Regions from separate parts of the Mesorhizobium sp. ES1-6 genome, predicted to be linked through region 3. Evidence: riboswitches for the same ligand, from Rfam matches in the RefSeq annotation. Region 3 holds a riboswitch; each other region holds the start of a gene.

Region 1 (7,051 bases), on a different contig from region 3:
CATCGCGCGCGAGGGCGGCGTCCTGATGCGCTCGGGCCATACCGAGGCGGCTGTCGATTTGTGCAAGCTCGCCGGCCTGCCGCCGATCGGCGTCATTTCCGAACTGGTCAATGACGACGGCACGGTCAAGCGCGGCCCGCAGGTGCAGGCTTTCGCCGAAGAACATGGCCTCAAGCAGGTTTCGGTGGCCGATCTCATCGCCTATCGGCAGCGCAAGGAAACGCTGGTCGAGCGCGTCGCCTGCTCCGACATCGACACGCTTGGCGGCAAGGCGCAGGTCTTCACCTACACGCTGCCCTGGGACACGACGCACCATGTCGCCGTCGTCTTCGGCGATATCCGTGACGGCGAGGACGTGCCTGTGCGGCTGCATTCCGAGGATGTGGTGACCGACGTGTTCGGCACCAGCCACCGGCTCGACGGCATCATGAAGGCGATGGGCGAGCGCAAGCGCGGCGTCATCGTCTATCTCAGAGAGGGCTCGGTCGGCGTCGCGCATCAGGAGCGCAAGCGCCCCGCGTCGGGCGACCGCGAGGATCACGAAGAGGCGCGCCGGCGCGAGAGCGAATGGCGCGAGATCGGCCTTGGCGCGCAAATCCTGAAGGATCTCGGCATTTCTTCCATCAACCTGATCGCTTCGCGCGAGCGCCATTACATCGGCCTCGAGGGCTTTGGCATCCACATCGCCAAGACCGAGATTCTGTAGCGGGCCAACGCCTAGGCGACATCGTCATCCACGGGTCTGCGCTCCGCTGCGCGTCGCTTCGCCCGTGGATGACGACGTCGCCTAGGCCAAACGTATATGCGCTGATCATCGGACGGCTGAATACTCCTAGCCGTCACTCCGCCGGGATCGCCGCCTCGCATCCTGCCAACTCGCATTCGTGGGTGGCGAGGCTGCGCTGGCCGAGCAGCACCGTGACCAGCGCGATAACGCCTGATGCAACCGAAACCCAGAACCCGTTCTGGGCGCCGAACGCATCCACCACCGCGCCGGCGGCGAAGGAACCCAGCGCCATGCCGATGCCGATGCCGGTCATCACCCAGGTGATGCCTTCGGTCAGCATCGCTTCCGGCACGTGCCGTTCGATCAAGCCAAAGGCGGTGATGAAGGTCGGCGAGATCGCCACGCCGCTGATGAACACGGTCAGCGCCAGCATCGGCACCGAACCGGCGGTGAGCGGCAAAAGCGTGCCCAACGCGACCAGGGCGACCGCGATTGCCAACTGGCGTTGCAGCGGTGCTTGCAGGTTGAGAGCGCCGACGACGATGCCGAGCACGAACGACCCCAGCGCATAGACGCCGATGACGAGGCTGGCGGCGCCCGGCTGGCCGAATTCCTTGGTGATGGCCACGGTGCTCACCTCCGTCGTGGCGAAGGTCGCGCCGATGAAGACGAGCGAAAGGGTGATGATCTGCACCGGCCGCAGCCTTATTGCCGAACCGCTCGTGGCGCGATCCACCGGCCGCACCTGCGGTTCGGTCGACCGCTGCAGGATGAAAGCCGTTGAACCGATGGCGAGGAGCACGGTGCTGACCAGAACGCCGGCTTCAGGAAAGAGGCCTGCACTGAGGCCCACCGACAGCGACGCGCCGGCGATATAGACCAGTTCGTCCGCCGCCGATTCGAAGGCGAAAGCGGTGTTCATCTGCGGCCGTCCCCGGAAAATCTCGGTCCAGCGGGCGCGCACCATTGCCGGCATGCTGGGCATGGCCGCGGCCGCCAGTGCCGAGGCGAACAGCGTCCAGACCGGCCAATCCTGATTGGTCGCCGCGATGAGAACCGCGAAGGCGATCACGGTGATGATGGTGGTGGGGACCACGATGCGTGTCTGGCCCAGACGGTCCACCAACCTTGATATTTGCGGCGCCACGAAAGCGTTGCCCAGCGCGAAAGTCGCCGAGACAGCACCCGCCAGCCAGTATTCGCCACGCGTCTGCGACAGCATCGCGACGATGCCGATCGGCGCCATGGCGATCGGCAGGCGCGCCAGGAAGCCGGCGGCCGCAAAGCCTTTGGCTCCGCGGGCCCGGAAGATTTCGGAGTAGGGATTATGCATGATCCGGTTCCTCGACAAAAGGCGATCTGATAATTACATACGATACGTATGAGTGTTAAATAGACCATACGTCGCGTATGTCAATTGGCATACGGAGCGTATGTGGATAGGACCAGAGCATGCACCGACCACGCAAGGAGATGATCGCCGAGACACGAGCCAAGCTGATCGCCGCGGCGCGTCAGGCTTTCGGCACTATCGGCTATTCCGAAGCGTCGATGGACGATTTCACCGCATCGGCCGGGCTGACTCGCGGCGCCCTCTATCATCACTTCGGCGACAAGAAGGGCCTGCTGGAGGCGGTTATCGCTGAAATCGACGCGGAAATGGCCGCCCGGGTGAATGAGGTTGCGTCAAGGGCGCCGACCCGCTGGCAGCATTTCGTCGACGAATGCACGACCTATATCGAAATGGCGCTGGAGCCGGAAATCCAGCGCATCATGTTCCGGGATGGCCCGGCCGTGCTGGGCGACCCGGCGCAATGGTCGAATGCCAGTGCATGTGTCGGTTCAATGACCGATCATCTAATCGCGCTGCAGGGGGAAGGGGTGGTCGTCCCCGGTGTCGACCCGGAGTCGGCAGCGCGGCTGATCAACGGGGCGAGCAGTCAGGCCGCGCAGCGCATCGCCAATGCGAAGGATCCCGAGGCGACGTCGAGGATGGTTGTGGCGGCGTTCAAGCAATTGCTCGAAGGCCTGCTGAAAAAGCCGCAAGCGCGGTCAAGCTGAACCGCCATGGCGGGACGCCACCGCCCGCAATTGACAACAGCCGGTTTGAGCGCATCCTCCCCCAGCCATCTCTGAGGGGGAGAATCGGGCATGTGGGATTTTGATATCGGCAGGTCGGTGTCCATCATGGTGCGGACCTGGCCCTTCATTGTCTTTCGCATGATCGTCTATTTCGGCATCACGCTGGCCTACATCATGGCCACCGGCACCGGTGCCTCGGTCGGTTATGGCGTCGGCCATATCTCCACCGATCCGGACGGCCCGTTGTCCTTTGCCCTGTGGGGCGGCGTGGTCGGCTTTGGCGTCGTCTCGATCGCCGTCTACTGGCTGCGCGAATACATCCTTTATGTCGTCAAGGCCGGCCACATCGCCGTCATGGTGCATCTCATCGACGGTCATGACGTTCCCGACGGCCAGAACCAGATCGCCTACGCAAAGCAGGTCGTGACCGAGCGTTTTGCCGAAGCGAACATCCTTTTCGTCGTCGACCAGCTGGTCAAGGGCGCCATCCGCGCCATCACCGGCCTGCTCGGCGGCGTCGCCCCCTTCCTGCCCATTCCTGGCCTCAGCGGCCTGGTCGCCTTCCTCAACACGGTGATCCGCCTGTCGCTGACCTATGTCGACGAGATCATCCTCGGCTACAACATTCGCATCAACTCGTCCTCGCCCTTCGAAACCGCGCGCCAAGGCGTCGTGCTCTACGCCCAGAACGGCAAGACCATGGTCAAGAACGCCGTCTGGCTAGCGGTCATCATGTGGGGCGTGTCGTTTGTGATCTTCCTGCTGATGCTGGCGCCGGCCGCCGCCATTCTCTACGTCATGCCCGGGCAACTCGCCGGTTGGGCCTTCGTGCTGGCCATCGTCTTTGCCTGGGCCTTCAAGGCGGCTTTCATCGAGCCCTTTGCCATCGCTTGCCTGATGCAGGTCTATTTCAAGACCATCGAAGGCCAGGTGCCCGATGCCGCCTGGGATGCCAGGCTGGCCGAAGCCTCGTCGAAGTTCAGGGAACTGAAGGACAAGGCGCTCTCCACCTTCGGCGGCTCGCGCTGGGGCACGGCCGGCGCGACGCGCTGATCGGCGGGACTCGCGGGCGCAATGTCGGGGATGTTGAGGCGCGCCACCGCCGATTTGAGCGGTGCCTCTCCCTGGCCGCAAAACGTCTCGCTCATGATCAGGTCGGGCAGCGGCAACCGTCGTCCCCAGCCATGCGTTTCAAGATCCGGTTTCGGTGCGAACTCCGAGACACGGCCCACGCAGAGATAGGCAATCGGCGTTACATGGTCGGGAATGGCCAGCAGCCGTTTCAGCGCCTCGGCCTCGATGATGCTGACCCAGCCGACGCCAACACCCTCGGCACGTGCCGCCAGCCAGAAATTCTGCACCGCGCAGACCGTGCTGAAGAGATCCATTTCCGGATTGTGCCATCGTCCAAGCGGCGAGCCTTTCGAGCGTTCGCGGTCGCAGGTGATGCAGATGTTGAGCGCGCTTTCGCAAATGCCTTCGAGCTTGAGCTTGCGGTAGAGCGCCCGCCTTTCTTTTTCGATCGCCGGCAATTCCTGTTCTCGTGCGGCCAGGAACAGGTCGCGCACCTCAGCCCGCCGCTGCCGGTCGCGGATGACGATGAAGTTCCAGGGCTGCATGAAGCCGACCGACGGGGCGTGATGGGCGGCAAGCAGCAACCGCGCCAGGACGTCGTCATCGATCGCCTCCGATGTAAAATGGCTGCGGACGTCGCGCCGCGTGAACATGGCGCGATAAACCGCGTCGCGCGCTTTCTGATCGAATCCGTCGCCGACAGGAGCGGTCATGGCTTCCGGCATCGCGTGTCCCCTTGCGATTGCAATCCCTGATATCCGCCTGACCATGCGGATATCGATGCCTGCCAGGCCGGTCTTCTGGCTCGGGATCAACCCGCCTCCGGTGCCTTCCCGTCATCGACAGTGGCATTTACCGGCGCGGTCCCCCTTACAGCGTTGGGCACGCCACGGAATTCAACCGTGTTCCCGATTCTCCCGCCACAAACAGACCGGCGGGCACCAGGCAGGTCCCCACCTTACGCCGAAGTGCCGGCGACGCCAATGCCCGTAGCGACACTACGAGACGCGGACGTGATTTTCCCCAGCGATCAAAGCGCGGCGCATGGTCATTGGGGCGCCGGGGCACTAGATAGGGGACATGGTCACCCGTCTCTATACACACCCGATCTTTCTCGAACACATCACCCCGCCCGGTCACCCCGAGCGGCCGGATCGCCTGCGCGCCATCGAGCGCGTGCTCGACGACGAAGCTTTCGCCGCGCTCGACCGGGTGCAGGCGCCGGAAGGTGACGAGGCGACCATCCTCTACGCGCATCCCGCCGATTTCGTCGCGCGTGTCCGCGCCGCCATCCCCGACGAGGGCATAGCCCGCATCGATGCCGACACCACCGCCAGCCCGAAAAGCTGGCAGGCGGTCATCACCGCGATCGGTGCCGCCAACGCCGCCGTCGACGACGTCTTCGCGGGCTGTGCCGACAATGTCTTCGTCGCGGCCCGACCGCCCGGCCATCACGCCGAAAAGACCACGGCGATGGGCTTCTGCTTCTTCAACACAGCGGCGATCGCTGCCCGCTATGCGCAGAAGAAGCATGGCGCCGAACGTGTCGCCGTCGTCGACTGGGACGTGCATCACGGCAACGGCACGCAGGATATTTTCTGGGACGACCCCTCGGTGCTCTATTGCTCGACGCACCAGATGCCGCTCTACCCCGGCACCGGCGCGAAGACCGAGACCGGCGCCGGGAACATCGTCAACGCGCCACTGGCGCCGCAAACCGGCAGCGAGGTGTTTCGCGACGCCTTCCTGTCGCGCGTGCTGCCGTCGATCGACAATTTCGCGCCCGACCTGATCATCATTTCGGCCGGCTTCGACGCGCATCATCGCGATCCCCTGGCCGAGATCAATCTGACCGAGGACGATTTCGACTGGGCGACGGGCCAGCTCATGCAGCGCGCCGCTCGCCACAGCGGCAACCGGCTCGTCAGCCTGCTCGAGGGCGGCTACGATCTGCAGGGATTGGCATTTTCGGTCGCCGCCCATGTCGGGCGACTGATGAAAGGATGAATGATGAGCGGTGAGATCAACGAAGACGTCAAGGCGATGAGCTTCGAACAGGCGCTCGACGCGCTGGAGAAGATCGTCGATGATCTGGAGCGTGGCGATGTGCCGCTCGACCAGTCGATCCGCATCTACGAGCGCGGTGAGGCGCTGAAGGCGCATTGCGACCGACTGCTGAAGGCTGCCGAGGACAAGGTCGAGAAGATCAGGCTGTCACGCGACGGCAAGCCGGTCGGAACCGAGCCGCTCGACGCGGACTGAGGCCGGTCGCCAACGACGCGCTTGCCTCACCGGCTTTTGGACACGATCATGAATGAGGATAAGGCTCGTCCCGATTGAAAAGGCTCCAGAGGAGGTTTGGAAACGATGTGCAGAAACATCAAGACCCTGTTCAATTTTGATCCGCCGGCAACCAATGACGAAGTCCGCGACGCGGCGCTCCAGTTTGTCCGCAAGCTGAGCGGGACGACGCGGCCGTCCGCCAAGAACCAGCATGCGTTCGATCACGCGGTCGAGGCTATCGCGGCGGCGGCACGCGAGCTGCTTGATACGCTCGAGACCCACCAGCATCCGCGCAACCGGGAAGAGGTGGCGGCCAAATTGCGGGCGAAGGCGGCTATCCGGTTTGCCTGACGCGGCCAAGGCCGCTGACAAGGAGAGTTCATGAGCTTCTTTCCCGGTAAAGATCCTGAAGCCGGTGATGCCTTTGCCAGCGACCAGATCGAGCTGATGGTCATCCCCAACGCCAAGGATATTGGCGGCTTCGAGGTGCGCCGCGCCTTGCCGACCGCCAAGAGAAGGCTGGTCGGGCCATTCATCTTTTTCGACCGCATGGGCCCGGCCATCCTGCGGGCGGGCCAGGCGCTCGATGTCCGTCCGCATCCGCATATCGGCCTCTCGACCGTGACCTATCTGTTCGACGGCAGGATCAGGCACCGCGATTCGCTCGGCACCGAAATGGTCATCGAGCCCGGTGACGTGAACCTGATGACGGCTGGTCGCGGCATCGTCCATTCCGAGCGAACGCCGCAGGAACTGCGCGGCGCGCCAATGTCGATCTCCGGCCTGCAGACCTGGCTGGCGCTGCCCGACGGCAAGGAAGAGGTCGCACCGGTGTTCGAGAACACCGCTGCGCTTCGACTTCCCGAAATCGACGCCGAAGGCGTC
Region 2 (7,051 bases), on a different contig from region 3:
CCCGCCTCCTTGGCGACGCGCACCAGAAGCCGCCATTGCGCCGAAGACAGGCCGAGCCCGCTGGCGCGCGCTTCAAAGCGCTTGCGCATCAGGCGCTGCACGTCGTGGATCAAAAATCCCAATCTGTCGATGCCATCTGAAACCATGAGCGATATATATAATAAGCGTGCTTACTATTCAAGATACCATAGCGCGATGAAAGCCGGCAAAAATCCGCAGGACAGGCGCGCAACGCTATCCTGGTTAGCGGCAGGTGAACGTCGTGCCCACCCGAAACCCCGCTTGCAGCGGCACAAGGAGCCGCTTCAAAGGCGGTTTCGAACGACCATGGTGACGACGAAGAATGCGCCGAGCGAGCTGGTGATGATGCCGATCGGCAGTTCCTGCGGCGGCAGCAGGGTCCGCGCCAGAAGATCGCCTGCCAGCAAGAGCACCGCCCCGAACAGCGCGCAGCTAGCGATCAGGCGAAGATGCAAGGGACCGGCCAGCGGCCGCGCCAGATGCGGGATCATCAGGCCGACAAAGCCGATGACGCCGGCGACCGAGACGAGGATTGCCGTGGAGAAGGCGGCGACGAGAAATGTCGCCCTGCGCATGCGCGCCACCGGCACGCCAAGACTTTCGGCCGCACTTTCACCGGCGAGGAATGCATCCAGCCTACGGTGGTTCCACAGCCCGTAGGCCGCGATCGTGCCCGCGCCCACCGCCCCCAACCAGACATTGTCCCAGCGCGCCAGGCCGAGCCCGCCCATCGTCCAGAACAGCACCGAATGGGCCGCGCGCTGGTCGCCGGCAAAGACCAGATAATTGGTCAGGGCGGTGAACATGAAGGAGACGGCAAGGCCGGCGAGGATCAGCCGTTCCGGGCCCTGCCCCCTGACCCGCGCGACCAGCAAAAGCACGATGCATGCGGCCAGTATGCCCCCGGTAAAGGCGGCGACCGGCAGGGTCCAGATACCGAAACTGTCACCGAAGACGGTGATGACGGAAACCGCGCCGGCGGCGGCCCCCGAAGACAGGCCGAACAGGAAGGGATCGGCAAGATCGTTGCGGGTCACCGTCTGCAGCAAGGCGCCGACAATGCCCAGTCCGCCGCCGACACAGATCGCCAGGATCGTCCGCGGCAGCCGCAGATCGACGACGATCTTGCCGACCGGGCCCGATATTCGCGGCTCGTCCAACCCGATGGCACGGCCAAGCGCGGCGATGACATCGCCCAGAGGTATCAGCGTCGAGCCGTAGGCGATCGACAGCACCGCGAGAGCGACGAGCGCCACCGTGCCCACCGCCATGGCCAGCGTGAAGGCGCTGTGCCCTGAAAGCGCGACCGGTTTTTGCTCTCGGGCAAGATGCATCAGAACGCTTCCGGATGCATCGCCCTGGCGATCTTGCCGATGGCTTCGATGTTCGCTGGTCCCGGCGTCAGCTCGGCATAACGAAGGGCGACGAAACGCTCGTTCTTGACCGCGTCCGTCTCTTTCATTGCCGGGTGCGCCTTCAGGAAATCGAGCAGTTTCCTGTAGCCGCCGCCGTCCTGATAATCGAGCAGGATGAGGAATTGCGGATTGCGCGCCGCCACCGTCTCCCAGTCCGTGTTGCCCCAACTGGTTTCCATGTCGGCCATGATGTTGTCGCCGCCGGCGGCCGATATCATGGCGCTGGGGATGGCGAATTTTCCGGCTGTGAACGGCTTGTCCTCGCCGGAATCGTAGAGGAACACGCGTGTTCCCTTGCGATCACCAACCTTGGCGGTGATATCGGCGAGCTGCGCTCTCCAGCCGGCGACGAGCTTGTCCGCTTCCGGCTCCTTGCCGAAAATCTTGCCCAGCTTTTCGACGTCGCCATAAAGCAGGTCCATGGAGGCGGCCGGGCGGCTCTTGTCGAGATGGACGCAGCTTTCGGTCAGCACCAGCGTCTTGATGCCATGCGGTGCGAGCGTGTCGGGGGTCACGTCGCCGCCGGGCTTCATACCGTAGTACCAGCCGGCGAAGAAGAAATCGGGCTCGACCGCGACGAGATTCTCCAGCGTTGGATATTTCGGCGCCAGTTCTGGGATGGAACCCTGTTCTGCCTTGAATTCGGGGCCGACCTTGTACCATCCGGTGATTCCCGTCAGGCCGACGATCGAGGGCTGCAGTTTCAGCGCGAAGGCCATCTCGGCCATGTTGAGATCATGGATGACCGCACGCTTCGGTGGAGCGTCGAAAGTCAGCGGGTTGCCGCAGCTGTCGACGGTGACGGGGAAGGCGAAGGCCGTCGAGGCGAGCAGCGAGAGGACGAGCGAGATGGCAAGGCGTTTCACGGATTTGCTCCTTGGTTGAACCGTATCGGATGATGAGAGGGCGATCAGGATGGCGGCGCGGCGCGGTTCGGGAGCTCGAACACCGTCAGCTCGCGATCCTCGGTGGGATGGCGCAGGCGGAACACGTCGACGCCGAAAATCTCGCGGATCAGCTGCTGGGTCAGCGCCTCGTGCGGCGGCGCCAGAGCCTGCAGCCGCGCCTCATTCATCACCGCGACCTTGGTGGCAAAGGGCGCCACCAGCGTCAGATCGTGCAGCACGGCGATCACCGTCATGCCCAAGCCGGCCACCAGTTCGAGCAGTTGCGCGCGAGCGCGCGGGTCGAGGTGGTTGGTCGGTTCGTCGAGAAACAGGATCTTGGGCACCTGCGCGATGGCTCGGGCAAGCTGGGCGCGCTGGCGTTCGCCACCCGACAGCGAGCCGATGGTGCGGCCGAGCAGCGGCAACAGGCCCGTCCGGCGCAGCGCGTCCACGACAATGTCGCGCTCCTCGCCCCGGCGCCCCAGGCCGGCATGCGGGACGCGGCCGAGCTCGACATAGTCGATCACCGCCAGACGCGGATCCGGCTGGTCGGTCTGGCCGACGACGGCGATATGCAGGGCCCGCTCGGCCGGCGAAATCCTGTCCAGGCGTCGCCCGCCAAGCCTCACCTCGCCCGAACTTGGCCTTAGCATGCCGGACAACATGCGCAGCAGCGTGGTCTTGCCGGCGCCGTTGGGACCAATGATGGCGAGGCGGTCGCCTGATGTCACCGACAGGCTGACGGCATCGACCAGAGTCCGGCCATTCGCCGTCGCGCTCAGGTCGCGCGCATCGAGAAGCGGCGTTGTCATCGATTGCCATCCGCCGGCTTGCCCGGTGCCGGGATGCGGGCCAGCGTCTTGCCGGCCAGGCGCGGCGGACGTTGTCCGGAATTGCACCAGCCGTCGGCAAGCGAAGCGTAGAGCCTGGCAAACCGCACGAGATCGCCAGCGTCGGCCTCTGCATCGATCGAGCCGAAGAGATAGGCGGCTTTGCCCGGCGCCTGGAAGGCCACTGCCAGGGGGCGCGCGCATCCCGCCATGCAAGCCACGCCCTCGACCGTGAAATCACGCATCAGGTCAGGCTGGGCCGAGAGACGGGAGCGCAATTCGGCGCACAGAGCTTCGCCAGACCTGACGCCGGTCGGCACGTCGCGGCAAAGCGTGCACACGATGATCTGGTGCCTTTGGGTGCGGTGAATACGATCGATTGCGCCGTACAACGTCCCGTCACTTTCACAACTGGCGACGGAAGGATGTTGGTCGACCGGCCGACAAGACCGATGTCCACGTTTCCTCCCGGCACACCCCGTCCGGTCAACTCGGTGATGGCAGGTCTCCTGGCTCACGGGTCTCCGCGCAATCCTGCCTTCCCAGCCTTGCCGGCCAGTGGCGTTCCGGATCTTGCTCGCCGCTTACAGTTGCGGGGGCAGCCGCGGCCTCGACCCAAATCGGATCCCACCGCGTTCCCTTTTCACCCCTCGCCTTTCGGCTCGGGGACCATCACGAGTCGCAGCCTAGGCCGCGAGCGGCGCCGAGGCAAGACGATCATTATGTTCTGTTATAACAATACATGCACTCAGTCAATCGCTGCCGACACGGCCATCACCGTGCTGTTCGACGGTACCTTGCCGACACGGCCATCCGAGCCGATCACAGCAGGCACCCAATGAGAACGCGCGACCGCTTGCCCATTTGCGCCATGCGCAATTTCGATCAAACTGGGCGGGCTGCGAGGCGCCAGGATGCGGATGCCAAATGCGAGGAGCACATGAACCCGACCGAGAAAGCGCTATGGTTTGTCGAAAGCCATCTGCCTGACGTCGTTACGCTCGACGACGTCGCGCAAAGCAGTGGCGTGTCGCGCTTTCATGTGACGCGCGCCTTCGGCGCCGCCACCGGTCGCTCCGTCATGGGCTACATGCGCTCGCGCCGGCTGACCGAGGCGGCGCGCAAGCTGGCTGGCGGAGCGCCCGACATTCTCAGCATCGCGCTCGAAGCCAGCTACAACTCGCATGAGGCTTTCACCCGTGCCTTCCGCGACCAGTTCGGCACCACGCCGGAACTGGTGCGCGCGCAAGGCTCGACCAAGTCCCTCGACCTCGTGGAGCCTATCCTGATGGACAGTTCACTTCTCACCACACTCCAGCCGCCGCGCTTCGAGACCAGCCGGCCCTTCCTCGTCGCCGGGCTCGGCGAGCGCTACAGCTGCGAATCCAGTGCCGGGATTCCGATGCAGTGGCAGCGCTTCGCTCCATACATCGGTAACATACAAGGCGAGATTTCAGGCGTTTTCTACGGCGTCTGCCTCAATGGCGACGATGCCGGCAATTTCGACTATGTCGTCGGCGTCGAGGTGCGCGACTTCGCGGATCTGCCGAAGGAATTCTACCGGGTGCGGGTGCCGGCACAGAAATATGCCGTGTTCACGCATCGCGAGCACATCTCGACCATCCGGCGTACGATCAACACGATCTGGAACAGCTGGCTGCCCGCCTCAGGCCATGAAATCGCCGACGCGCCGGAATTCGAGCGCTATGGCCCTGAATTCGACGCCCGCACCGGCAATGGTGGGCTGGAGATCTGGGTGCCGGTCAAATCATAGGGGCTGGATGCCGAATGGGCCACGCCCCGGCAGCAGCCGAGGCGCGGCCCGCCGGCTCGCCTATTCCACGGTGAGCGCGACCTCATAGAGGCCGGGATGGGCCTGCCCCAGAGCCTGGTTGCGATCGAGGAAACCGCTCGTCCGCAGATGCTCGAAGACGCGCCGCATGGCCGCCTGATCCCGCGCCTGCGCATAGTTGACGACGCGTGTGCCGTCGAGTTCCCTGTGCAGGCTGGCCGACATCCAGCCGGGAATGCCACGACAACTCATTGCCGCCTCCCGCAAAAGGTCGATCAGCGCCTGCTGTCCGCCCTCGGGCACGGTGAAGACGTTGATCTGGGTGATGACGCCGGTGTCGGCGCGAATGATGGGCATTGTCTCTTCTCCTTCGTTGGCGCCTGGCACACGAAGGAACGCCGATCGGCGGGACCCCGAACGCCAAGCCCGGCGTCAAAGCACGCCGTGGCTTGCCGTGGGTTCCCATTCTGGATGGGAACGGAGCTTCCATCTGACGGAAGGGAGCGGGCTTACCGTTTGCCGCTCCAGGGTCCTTTTCGACCCGTATTCGATACCATTGGCGCAAACCGCCAGCAACCGGGCATTGCCGGACAGCTCGCTAGAGATCGAGATCCCAGTTCTGGCCAACCAGATCCTTGCCGAAGGAATGGTGGGGTTCTTCCTCGGTCAGCCTGAAACCCGCTGCCTGGTAGATGTGCCGGGCGGCGGTCAGAATGTCGTTGGTCCATAAGGTCAGCGTCTTGTAACCCCTGGCGCGGGCAAAGCCGATGCATTCCTCGACCAGGCGCTTGCCGATGCCGAGGCCCCGCGCCGAAGGTTCGACATAAAGGAGCCGCAGCTTGGCCACCTGGTCGGACTTGCGCACGACGAAGACCGAGCCGACGACCTCGCCTTCCCGTTCGGCGATCCAGCCGCGCTCCCATTTCGGATCGTAGGATTTTACGAAATTGGCCAGGATTTCGGCGACCAGCGCTTCATAGGTTTCGTCCCAGCCATAGTCCTGGGCGTAGAGCATCCCTTGCCGGCGGGTGATCCAGCCGATGTCGCCGACCTGCGGCGGCCGCAGCAGGTAAGGGATTTTCGGCTCGGCACCGTCATCCAGCAGTCGCTGTACCGTGCGCATGGACTTGACCAGCCGGTCTTGCTCCGAGGCAGGCAGCCGATCGAGCAGCGCCGCGACCTGGTCGTGCGAATCCTTGTTCAGCGGCGCGAAGGCGTTCCTGCCCGCCGGCGTCAGCGCGATCGTCGACTGCCGCGCGTCCGAAGCAAGGGTGGCCCTGGAGATGAGGTGAAGGCGCTCGAACTTCTTCAGCAAACGGCTGACATAACCGGCATCGAGGCCGAGATCGCGCCCGAGGTCGGTCGCGGTCAGTCCGTCACGATGCGCCAGCTCGTACAGCACCCGCGCCTCGGTCAACGAGAAGGCGCTCTTCAGCAGCCCTTCGTCGAGCAGCCCGATCTGACGCGTGTAGAACCGGTTGAAGGCCCGAACCGCATCGATCCGATCCTTGTTGGGCGCAGCGTTGTCGGGCTGATGGTGAATGGTCATGGACATCTCCTGTCCAAACACGATCGCCCATTTAGTTGACGCAGTCAACTATTAGAGACGGTCTGCCCCATCACATCATCGGCAATACCGGCCAGCGATCCACGATCTTGCCACGGGAAAGAACCGCGATCGGCCCGAACTGCTGCAGCACGGCCTCGCTCTGCGTCGGCCGCAGGAAAGCGTAGTCGTCGGGCTTTGCGGTCGAGTCGGTTGGCAGGCCCATGAATTGCTGGTTGGAGGACAGGCCGAGCAGGCCGTTCGTCTTCATGCCCTCGGGAAACACCGGCTCGGCCATCCATTTGCCGCCATAGAGGTAGCAGCCCTTGCGGGGAAACCGGCCGAGCGCCTGCAGCAGGCGCGAGACCGCCGGTGGGCCGGGCAGCATCGGCTCGACCACTTTCAGGATCGGCGTCGCGATGAAGGCGGCCGGCTGAAAGCCATCGAGGCCTGGCGTGTCGAAATCGCCAGGCAGCACGAAGGCAGAGCCCATCGACACTTCATTGGCGGTACCGCCATGATGAAGCAGCGCGGTCTTGCTGCCGCCAATGTTGAGAATG
Region 3 (7,051 bases):
AACGTCGCCAAGGCCGAGAAGGACTTCACGCTGCTGCGTCATACCGGCACGCATGCCTTCGCCTGGATCGCTGGGGATCTCAACCCAAACGGCGTGGTCGGCGACGCCAGCATCGCGACAGCCGAGAAAGGTCGGCTGACCGCGGAGCATCAGGCCGACGGGTTCATCAGCCTGCTGCGGGACGTGCGCAAGGCCAAGCTCGCGGAGTGGTTGAAGTAGCCATCGTTCGATGCCACGTCTCGCCCTTCCAGGGTGGGCAGAAGCCTCCCCAACTTCGTCATCCACGGGCGAAGCAGGAGCGAAGCTCCGTCGCGGAGACCCGAGGATCCATGCCGCGACCTCAGCCGCAGAGTGCAGCGGCGCAGAATTCTGCACCGTCGCAGCGCTTCCGAGTCCCGGCATGGATCCTATGGTCTGCGCCGCGTCGCTTCGCTCCTTGCTCCGCCATAGGATGACGAAAGACGAGGCTTCGCCCCACCCTGGAATGGCGCATCAGTCCGACAGAACGAACGACAGATGGCGCCTGACCAACAAACTGGAGTCGGCGAAAATCACGAGGTCGAAGGGCTACACGTCGATCTTCAGCCCAAACGGCGTGCCTTCAAACGCATCCGCCCCGCGCCCGATAGACTGGATCGCCTCGACCATGCGGCCATTGCGCTCGAGCAACGTGTCCGCCACCGCGATCAGCCGTGGATTGGGTGTCGCCGAGGGGGACAGCGCCCGCAGCGTTCGGGCCAGTTCGGCCTCGTCGCGTTTCGGCGCCAGTGCGGCGGCAATGATGTAGGCCGACGCCGTTGAGCGGCTGATGCCGGCGTAGCAATGCACGACCATCGGCCTGGCCCGGTCCCAGCGGCGCGCGAAGTCGAGCAAATTGCGAACATGCTCCTCGCCAGGCATGGTCATGCCGTCCTGCGCGACCGCGATGTCATGCATGACCAGATGGAGATGGTTTTCCCTCGGGATCGAGGCCGGACGCGTCACATCGGTCCCGACAGAGAGCAGCGACAGCATGTGGCCGGCACCGGTCCTTGCCACGGTTTCATCGATCTTCGCCAGCGAGCAGACATGGATCATCGTTTTGAACCCTTCGATCGATTCTCGCGCTACAACGCCCATTCGGCAAGGGCGGATTCGAGCCGCTGCCATTCCCCCTGACTCCCCGGCAGACCAGCGCGCAAGACATCAGGCCGATCGGCAAAATGCCGAAGCAGGATGCCGCTCTCGCCAAGCGCGGAAAACAGGCCGTCGGCATCGGGCAGGCTGAGATAGCGGAACAATGTGGTGCCACCCACAACAGGCGCGCCAAAGCGGCCGAACAACGCGTCGAGCCGCGCCGCCGCATCCGCCAGCGACGCCCGCATCGCATCCTGCCAGTCGATATCGGCAAGCGCGCGGATGCCGTATTCCAACGCCGGCCCGGCGACGGCCCACGGCCCGAATTGTGTCTCCAGCCGCTCGACAGTCGGCGCATCGGCAAGCGCGAACCCAAGCCGCAACCCGGCCAGGCCAAAGAACTTTCCGAATGAACGCAACACGACGATGCCGCCCTCGGGGACGTCGCCGGCGAGACTGTGTTCGCGCGGGCCGACATCCATGAACGCCTCGTCGACGACCAGCAGCCCGCCCTTGGCGCGCAGTTTGGCGGCCAGCGTCAGCAGCCGGTCACGTTCGATGACGCGCCCATCCGGATTGTTCGGATTGACGATGATGGCGAGATCGGCGTCGACAAGCGTCGCGAGATCGCCGACCTCGGCCACCTCGTGCCCGGCAATCGCCGCGGCTCGCGCATGTTCGGCATAGGTCGGCCCCAGCACCAATGCCTTTCCGGGCCGCACCAGCGATGCCACGCGCGGCAGCAGAATCTGCGTGCCAGGCGCCGCCACGACGTTGTCTGGGGAAGGCGCGCCATAGGTGCTGGCCGCGATCTCTATTAGCTCAACGCTGCGCGCGGCCTCCGGCAATCGCCACAGGGAGGTGGCGGGCAGGTCGAAAAGCGGGTAGGAGTGCGGATTGATACCGGTCGAGAGGTCGACGAAAGGCAGCACGGCATTGGGGAAAAGCGCCCTTGCCCGGCCAAGACTTCCCCCATGGTCCACCGCTCCTTCAAGAAGCTTCATGTCAGTTCTGATCGCTTTCCTGTCATTGGCCGTCGAACTCGTCCTGGGTTATCCAGACTGGCTGTTTCGCGCCATCGGCCATCCCGTAACATGGTTCGGCAGGCTGATATCCTTTCTCGATGTCAGGCTCAACCGCGCCACTGATCCCGACGCGCTGCGTCGCCAACGTGGTGTCCAGGCGCTTCTGGTCATCGTGCTGGTGCCGGCGGTGATTGGTCTTTGCCTACAGCTTGTCCTGCTCTGGTTCGTCCCCTTGGGATTGATCATTGCCGTCTTTCTGGCGACATCGCTTCTGTCGCAGAAGAGCCTCTATGAACATGTCGAAGCCGTCGCCGACGCGCTCGACAGTGGCGGACTCGATATGGGCCGGGCCGCCGTGTCGCGGATCGTTGGCCGCGATCCCGAAACGCTGGACCGCGCCGGCGTCTGCCGCGCGGCGATCGAGAGCCTGGCGGAGAATTTCTCCGACGGCATCGTCGCCCCTGCCTTCTGGACCGGTGTCGGTGGCCTTGCTGGCGGTGCTGCCTACAAAGCCGCCAACACCGCCGATTCGATGATCGGCCACCGCACTCCGCGCCATGAGGCGTTCGGCTGGGCGGCGGCGCGCTTCGACGATTGGATCAACCTGCCGGCATCACGGCTGACGGCGCTGCTGATCGTGCTGGCGGCTTTCCTGGTCAAGGATGCCGACCCCGGCAATGCCTGGCAGGCGGTATGGCGCGACGCGAAAAAACACCGCTCGCCCAATGCCGGCTGGCCCGAAGCGGCCATGGCCGGTGCGCTTGGCCTCGCGCTCGCCGGACCGCGCAGCTATGGCGGCGTCGTGGTCGACGATATCTTCATGGGCGAAGGCGGCCGCCGCGACGTCGACAGCGGCGACATCAGGCGGGCGCTGCAACTCTATCGTGTCGCCGACTATTTGCTGATTGGCCTGTTTGGCCTGGTCGCGGTGATCGCGGTCATGGCGTTCTAGAACTCGATGCCCTGCTGCGCTTTTACGCCAGCGGAAAAATGGTGCTTCGTCAGTCCCATCTCGGTGACAAGATCAGCGGCCTCGACCAAGGCCGGCTTGGCGTTGCGGCCGGTGACGACGACATGCAGGCCCTCGCGGCGGACCTTGAGCGCACCCACCACCTTGTCGAGATCGAGATAGTCGTAGCGCAGCGCGATGTTGAGTTCATCGAGCACGACGAGGCTGATCGAGGGATCGTCGATCAATTCCAGCGCCTTGGCCCAGGCGGCCTCGGCGGCCGCGATGTCGCGCTTCAGATCCTGCGTTTCCCAGGTGAAGCCCTCGCCCATCGCGTGCCAGACGACGCGGTCGCCGAAGGCGGCGAAAGCGTCCTTCTCGCCGGTGTGCCATTTGCCCTTGATGAACTGGACGACGCCGACCCGCTTGCCGTAGCCGAGCATGCGCAGCGCGAGACCGAAGGCAGCCGTGGTCTTGCCCTTGCCGGGGCCGGTGTTGACGATGAGCAGACCTTTCTCGATCGTCTTACCCGCCACCTCGGCGTCCTGCACGGCCTTGCGCTTGGCCATCTTGGCGCGATGGCGTTCTTCATCCCGATCTTTGGCGTCCTTGTCGTCGATGTCAGTCATTTCACTTCACCTTGAGCGGTAGTCCCGCCACCATCAGCAGCACCGTATCGGCGACCGCGGCGACCCGCTGGTTGAGCCGGCCGGCGTCGTCGCGAAACCGCCGCGCCAGTACATTGTCGGGCACGATGCCTTGGCCGACCTCGTTCGACACCACGAACCACGGCCCGCGCGGCCGTGACAGCACGTCCGCCAACCGTCGGCAAACCGCGTCGACGTCGTGATCGGCCAGCATGTGATTGGTCAGCCACAGCGTCAGGCAGTCGACAAGCACCGGCTGACCGTCCGGCAACGCCTCAAGCGCTTCGGCAAGATCGAGCGGCGCGTCGATGGTCTGCCAGCCCTCGCCGCGCCGCGAGCGGTGCAGCGCGATGCGCTCATGCATCTCGTCATCGTAAGCTTGCGCGGTGGCGATATAGGCCCATGGCGAGGGCAATGCCGCCACCAGGGTTTCGGCGTGCGCGCTCTTGCCTGAGCGCGCACCACCTATGATGAAGGTCAGCTTGCCCAGATCAGGCAAAGCTGTCGCGCAGACCGGTCGCCGTGCCTGTGAAGCGCCCACGCACCACGCCGACGACCGCGCCGAGCACAAGCCAGAACACCAGGTTGGTCACCGTCACCGCCACCACGAACTGATGATGCAGGCCCTCCGGGATCGGTGTCTCGAAACTGTCTGGCTGCGGCGCGCCGACAATATGCGGCGCGACGATCAGCAGGACGGCAAGGATGGCCAGCGGCAGCGATTTGCGGAAGGCGATCAGGCCGAGGCCGATCGCGGTCGCCACGACTGTCGCGGTCCACCAGATCTGCCGCGGAAGCAGTTCGGCCGCGGGCATTGCCGGCAGTTCCGGCGGCAGGCCGAGGCCGGGCGCCAGCGTGAACACGGCAAAGCCGGCCAGGCCCCAGAACACGCCTTGGCGCCAGGTGCCGATGCCGCCGGCGAATTCCGAAACCGCGACCAGGACCAGCGCGAAGCCGATGCCGGTGACGATGTTGGCAAGCACGCTGAAGGCGAACCGCTCGAAGCCGTCGGCCGGCGCCCAGCCTTCATCCTCCGCCGCCGGAGCGGCTGCTTCCGCCGCCGGCGCGGCCGAACTCATGGCATTGCCTGCCGGGGCGATTGTACTCATGGCGTTGGTATCGGTCGCGGCGGGTGCCGCGCCATGGTCATGGTGATGGCCGCCGCCGGCCTGTTCGTAGACTTCCGCTTTCAGGATCAGCGGAACGGTCGCATAGGCCTGCATGCAGGCGAGAACGACGCCGGCCACGAGCCCCGCGATCGCCGCGACGAACACGACGTTGCGAAAAAGGTTCATGATGTCAGATCCCTATCAGTGGCAGGGAAAGGCCATCGAATGGCGGTAGTCGTGGGCGGCGTTGTGGACCGCGTCGATATGCGAGAAGCCGACGAAGCCGACGACGAAGATGCCGAGCAGCGCGGCGAGCGCGAGCTGCATGAAGCGCGACTGCGAGGAGACGGAGGCGCCGAGGGAGACGGTAGCAGTGGTCATGTCTTGTCCTTTCGCCCTCCACCCGAGGGCATAGAAGTCAGTCTTTTCGCCGCCGGCAGGTCTCCTGGCTCGCGGATCAGCGCCCTTCCCCACCTTCCCGAAGAAAAACCTTCAGTGGCATATGGAGAGGACTACCGCACACAGTTGCGGGGGCAGCCACGGCATTGGGCGAAACCTCGCCCGCACCGCATTCCCTCTTGGTTCCAAAAAAAGGAACCGACGACGTTGGTGACTATAGGGAAATTCGCCGCGCGCGGCAAACCAAATTCCGACAGCCGACAGCGCAGGAGCGTCGTATCGGCAAAACCGTTCCCATCCCGCCCTGATTGACAAACTTCATGGCCGGGTGTCGGCTGGCAACCCTCACAGGAAGCCAGCCATGCAGCCCAATGCCAGCGAGCGCGATCCCTATAACGGCCTGACTCGAACCGAGCCGACGCTGCCCTCATCGGCATATTGGGACCAGCAGAACTATCAGCTTGATCTCGATGCGATCTGGTACAGAAGCTGGCTGCTGGTCTGCCGCGAGGCCGATCTGGCCCAGCCGCTGGCCTTTCGCCGATTCCGCATCGGCACGCAGGACATCCTCGTGCTGCGCGACGACACTGGCGAGCTGCGCGCCTTCCACAACACCTGCCGCCATCGCGGCTCGCAGCTTTGCCAGGAGAGCGAAGGCCGGCTGAAGGCACGGCTGATCACCTGCCCCTATCACGCCTGGTCCTACTCGCTGCGCGGCGATCTTGTGCGCGTGCCGTCGAAATCGCTGCCCGACGGCTTCGACAAGGCCGATCACCCGCTCTACCGCGTCGCGCTCTCGGTGTGGCGGGGTTTCGTCTTCGTCAATCTGCGGGAAGACGCGGACGGCTCGGCGCAATCCTCCTTCGATCCCGCTTCCGGCAACCTGGGCAACTGGCCGCTCGAATCGCTGGTCTCAGGCCATGTGCTGCGCAAGGTGATGCACTGCAACTGGAAGATCTTTTGGGAGAACTTCAACGAGTGCCTGCATTGCCCGGGTGTTCACAGGGATCTGTCGCGGCTGGTGCCGATCTATGGCCGCGGTCTGATGAGCCGGCATGACGACCCCGAATGGGTGCGCCACGCCGACAATGACGCGCCGGAATTTTCCGGCGGCTTGCGTGCTGGCGCGCAGACATGGTCGCGCGATGGCCAGGCGCATGGGCCGGTCTTCCCGGACTTGACGCCGGCTGAACGCAGCGCCGGCCAGACCTATGCCACCAGCCTGCCTTCGATGTTCATCGTCGGCCATGTCGACTATGTCAGGACCGTGCGCCTGGTGCCGCTCGGTCCCGAACAGACCGAGCTTGTCGCGGAGTGGCTGTTCGCGCCCGAGGCGTTGGCCGCGACCGACATCGACAACATCGTCGCCTTCGGCACACAGGTGCTGGAAGAGGACGCCGCCATCTGCGAGGTGAACCAGAGGGGCTTGCGCTCGATGCGTCATACGGCCGGCGTGCTGATGCCCGAGGAATATGAGTTGCACCGCTTCCACAATTGGGTGCGCGAGCGCCATGTTGCGGTGACATGAGGGTAGGTTGGGTTTCAGATCAGGCCGGCATCAGCTGAATATCGACATGCCTACAGGGATTTCGGCAGGTAGCGCCAAGTCATGAAGCCGCAAAACGCCGCCAGCAGGCTGAGCGTGACGAACACCGAGCCTAACCCGAAGAAGGCCAGCACCACCGAATAGACCAGCGGCGGCGTCAGTTCGGAAAAGTCGAGATAGGTGCGGTAGACCGCCGCCATCTGCGCCCGCTCATAGGAGCGCACCGAGCGCATGAAGGCGGTCGAGCCCAGCGCGTCGAG

What was found. A riboswitch is a leader RNA that binds a small molecule or an ion and turns the genes downstream of it on or off. The one in region 3 is predicted to bind cobalamin.
Region 1: it holds a riboswitch for cobalamin, as region 3 does, so the genes downstream of both, bluB (5,6-dimethylbenzimidazole synthase) here and LB564_RS19530 (CbtB domain-containing protein) in region 3, are expected to answer to the same signal.
Region 2: it holds a riboswitch for cobalamin, as region 3 does, so the genes downstream of both, LB564_RS23005 (DUF1636 family protein) here and LB564_RS19530 (CbtB domain-containing protein) in region 3, are expected to answer to the same signal.

Annotation. Positions count from the first base shown of each region.
Region 1 is NZ_JAIUGU010000004.1:47,983-55,033, reverse strand. It holds gene ribB (3,4-dihydroxy-2-butanone-4-phosphate synthase) at 1-706, shown strand, start outside; gene LB564_RS12330 (MFS transporter) at 840-2,060, opposite strand; gene LB564_RS12325 (TetR/AcrR family transcriptional regulator) at 2,180-2,788, shown strand; gene LB564_RS12320 (hypothetical protein) at 2,879-3,862, shown strand; partial or broken gene bluB (5,6-dimethylbenzimidazole synthase) at 3,982-4,596, opposite strand; cobalamin riboswitch at 4,656-4,844, opposite strand; gene LB564_RS12310 (histone deacetylase family protein) at 4,964-5,890, shown strand; gene LB564_RS12305 (exodeoxyribonuclease VII small subunit) at 5,894-6,145, shown strand; gene LB564_RS12300 (DUF2277 domain-containing protein) at 6,251-6,517, shown strand; gene LB564_RS12295 (pirin family protein) at 6,548-7,051, shown strand, end outside.
Region 2 is NZ_JAIUGU010000010.1:164,350-171,400, reverse strand. It holds gene LB564_RS23025 (MarR family winged helix-turn-helix transcriptional regulator) at 1-146, opposite strand, end outside; gene LB564_RS23020 (FecCD family ABC transporter permease) at 306-1,355, opposite strand; gene LB564_RS23015 (ABC transporter substrate-binding protein) at 1,355-2,302, opposite strand; gene LB564_RS23010 (ABC transporter ATP-binding protein) at 2,347-3,135, opposite strand; gene LB564_RS23005 (DUF1636 family protein) at 3,132-3,494, opposite strand; cobalamin riboswitch at 3,635-3,842, opposite strand; gene LB564_RS23000 (AraC family transcriptional regulator) at 4,094-4,927, shown strand; gene LB564_RS22995 (antibiotic biosynthesis monooxygenase family protein) at 4,988-5,302, opposite strand; gene LB564_RS22990 (helix-turn-helix domain-containing GNAT family N-acetyltransferase) at 5,544-6,494, opposite strand; gene LB564_RS22985 (DSD1 family PLP-dependent enzyme) at 6,565-7,051, opposite strand, start outside.
Region 3 is NZ_JAIUGU010000007.1:258,857-265,907, reverse strand. It holds gene LB564_RS19565 (creatininase family protein) at 1-219, shown strand, start outside; gene LB564_RS19560 (tyrosine phosphatase family protein) at 568-1,077, opposite strand; gene cobD (threonine-phosphate decarboxylase CobD) at 1,107-2,120, opposite strand; gene cbiB (adenosylcobinamide-phosphate synthase CbiB) at 2,119-3,093, shown strand; gene cobO (cob(I)yrinic acid a,c-diamide adenosyltransferase) at 3,090-3,719, opposite strand; gene cobU (bifunctional adenosylcobinamide kinase/adenosylcobinamide-phosphate guanylyltransferase) at 3,721-4,236, opposite strand; gene LB564_RS19535 (CbtA family protein) at 4,229-5,032, opposite strand; gene LB564_RS19530 (CbtB domain-containing protein) at 5,048-5,227, opposite strand; cobalamin riboswitch at 5,264-5,463, opposite strand; gene LB564_RS19525 (aromatic ring-hydroxylating oxygenase subunit alpha) at 5,607-6,773, shown strand; gene LB564_RS19520 (MFS transporter) at 6,824-7,051, opposite strand, start outside.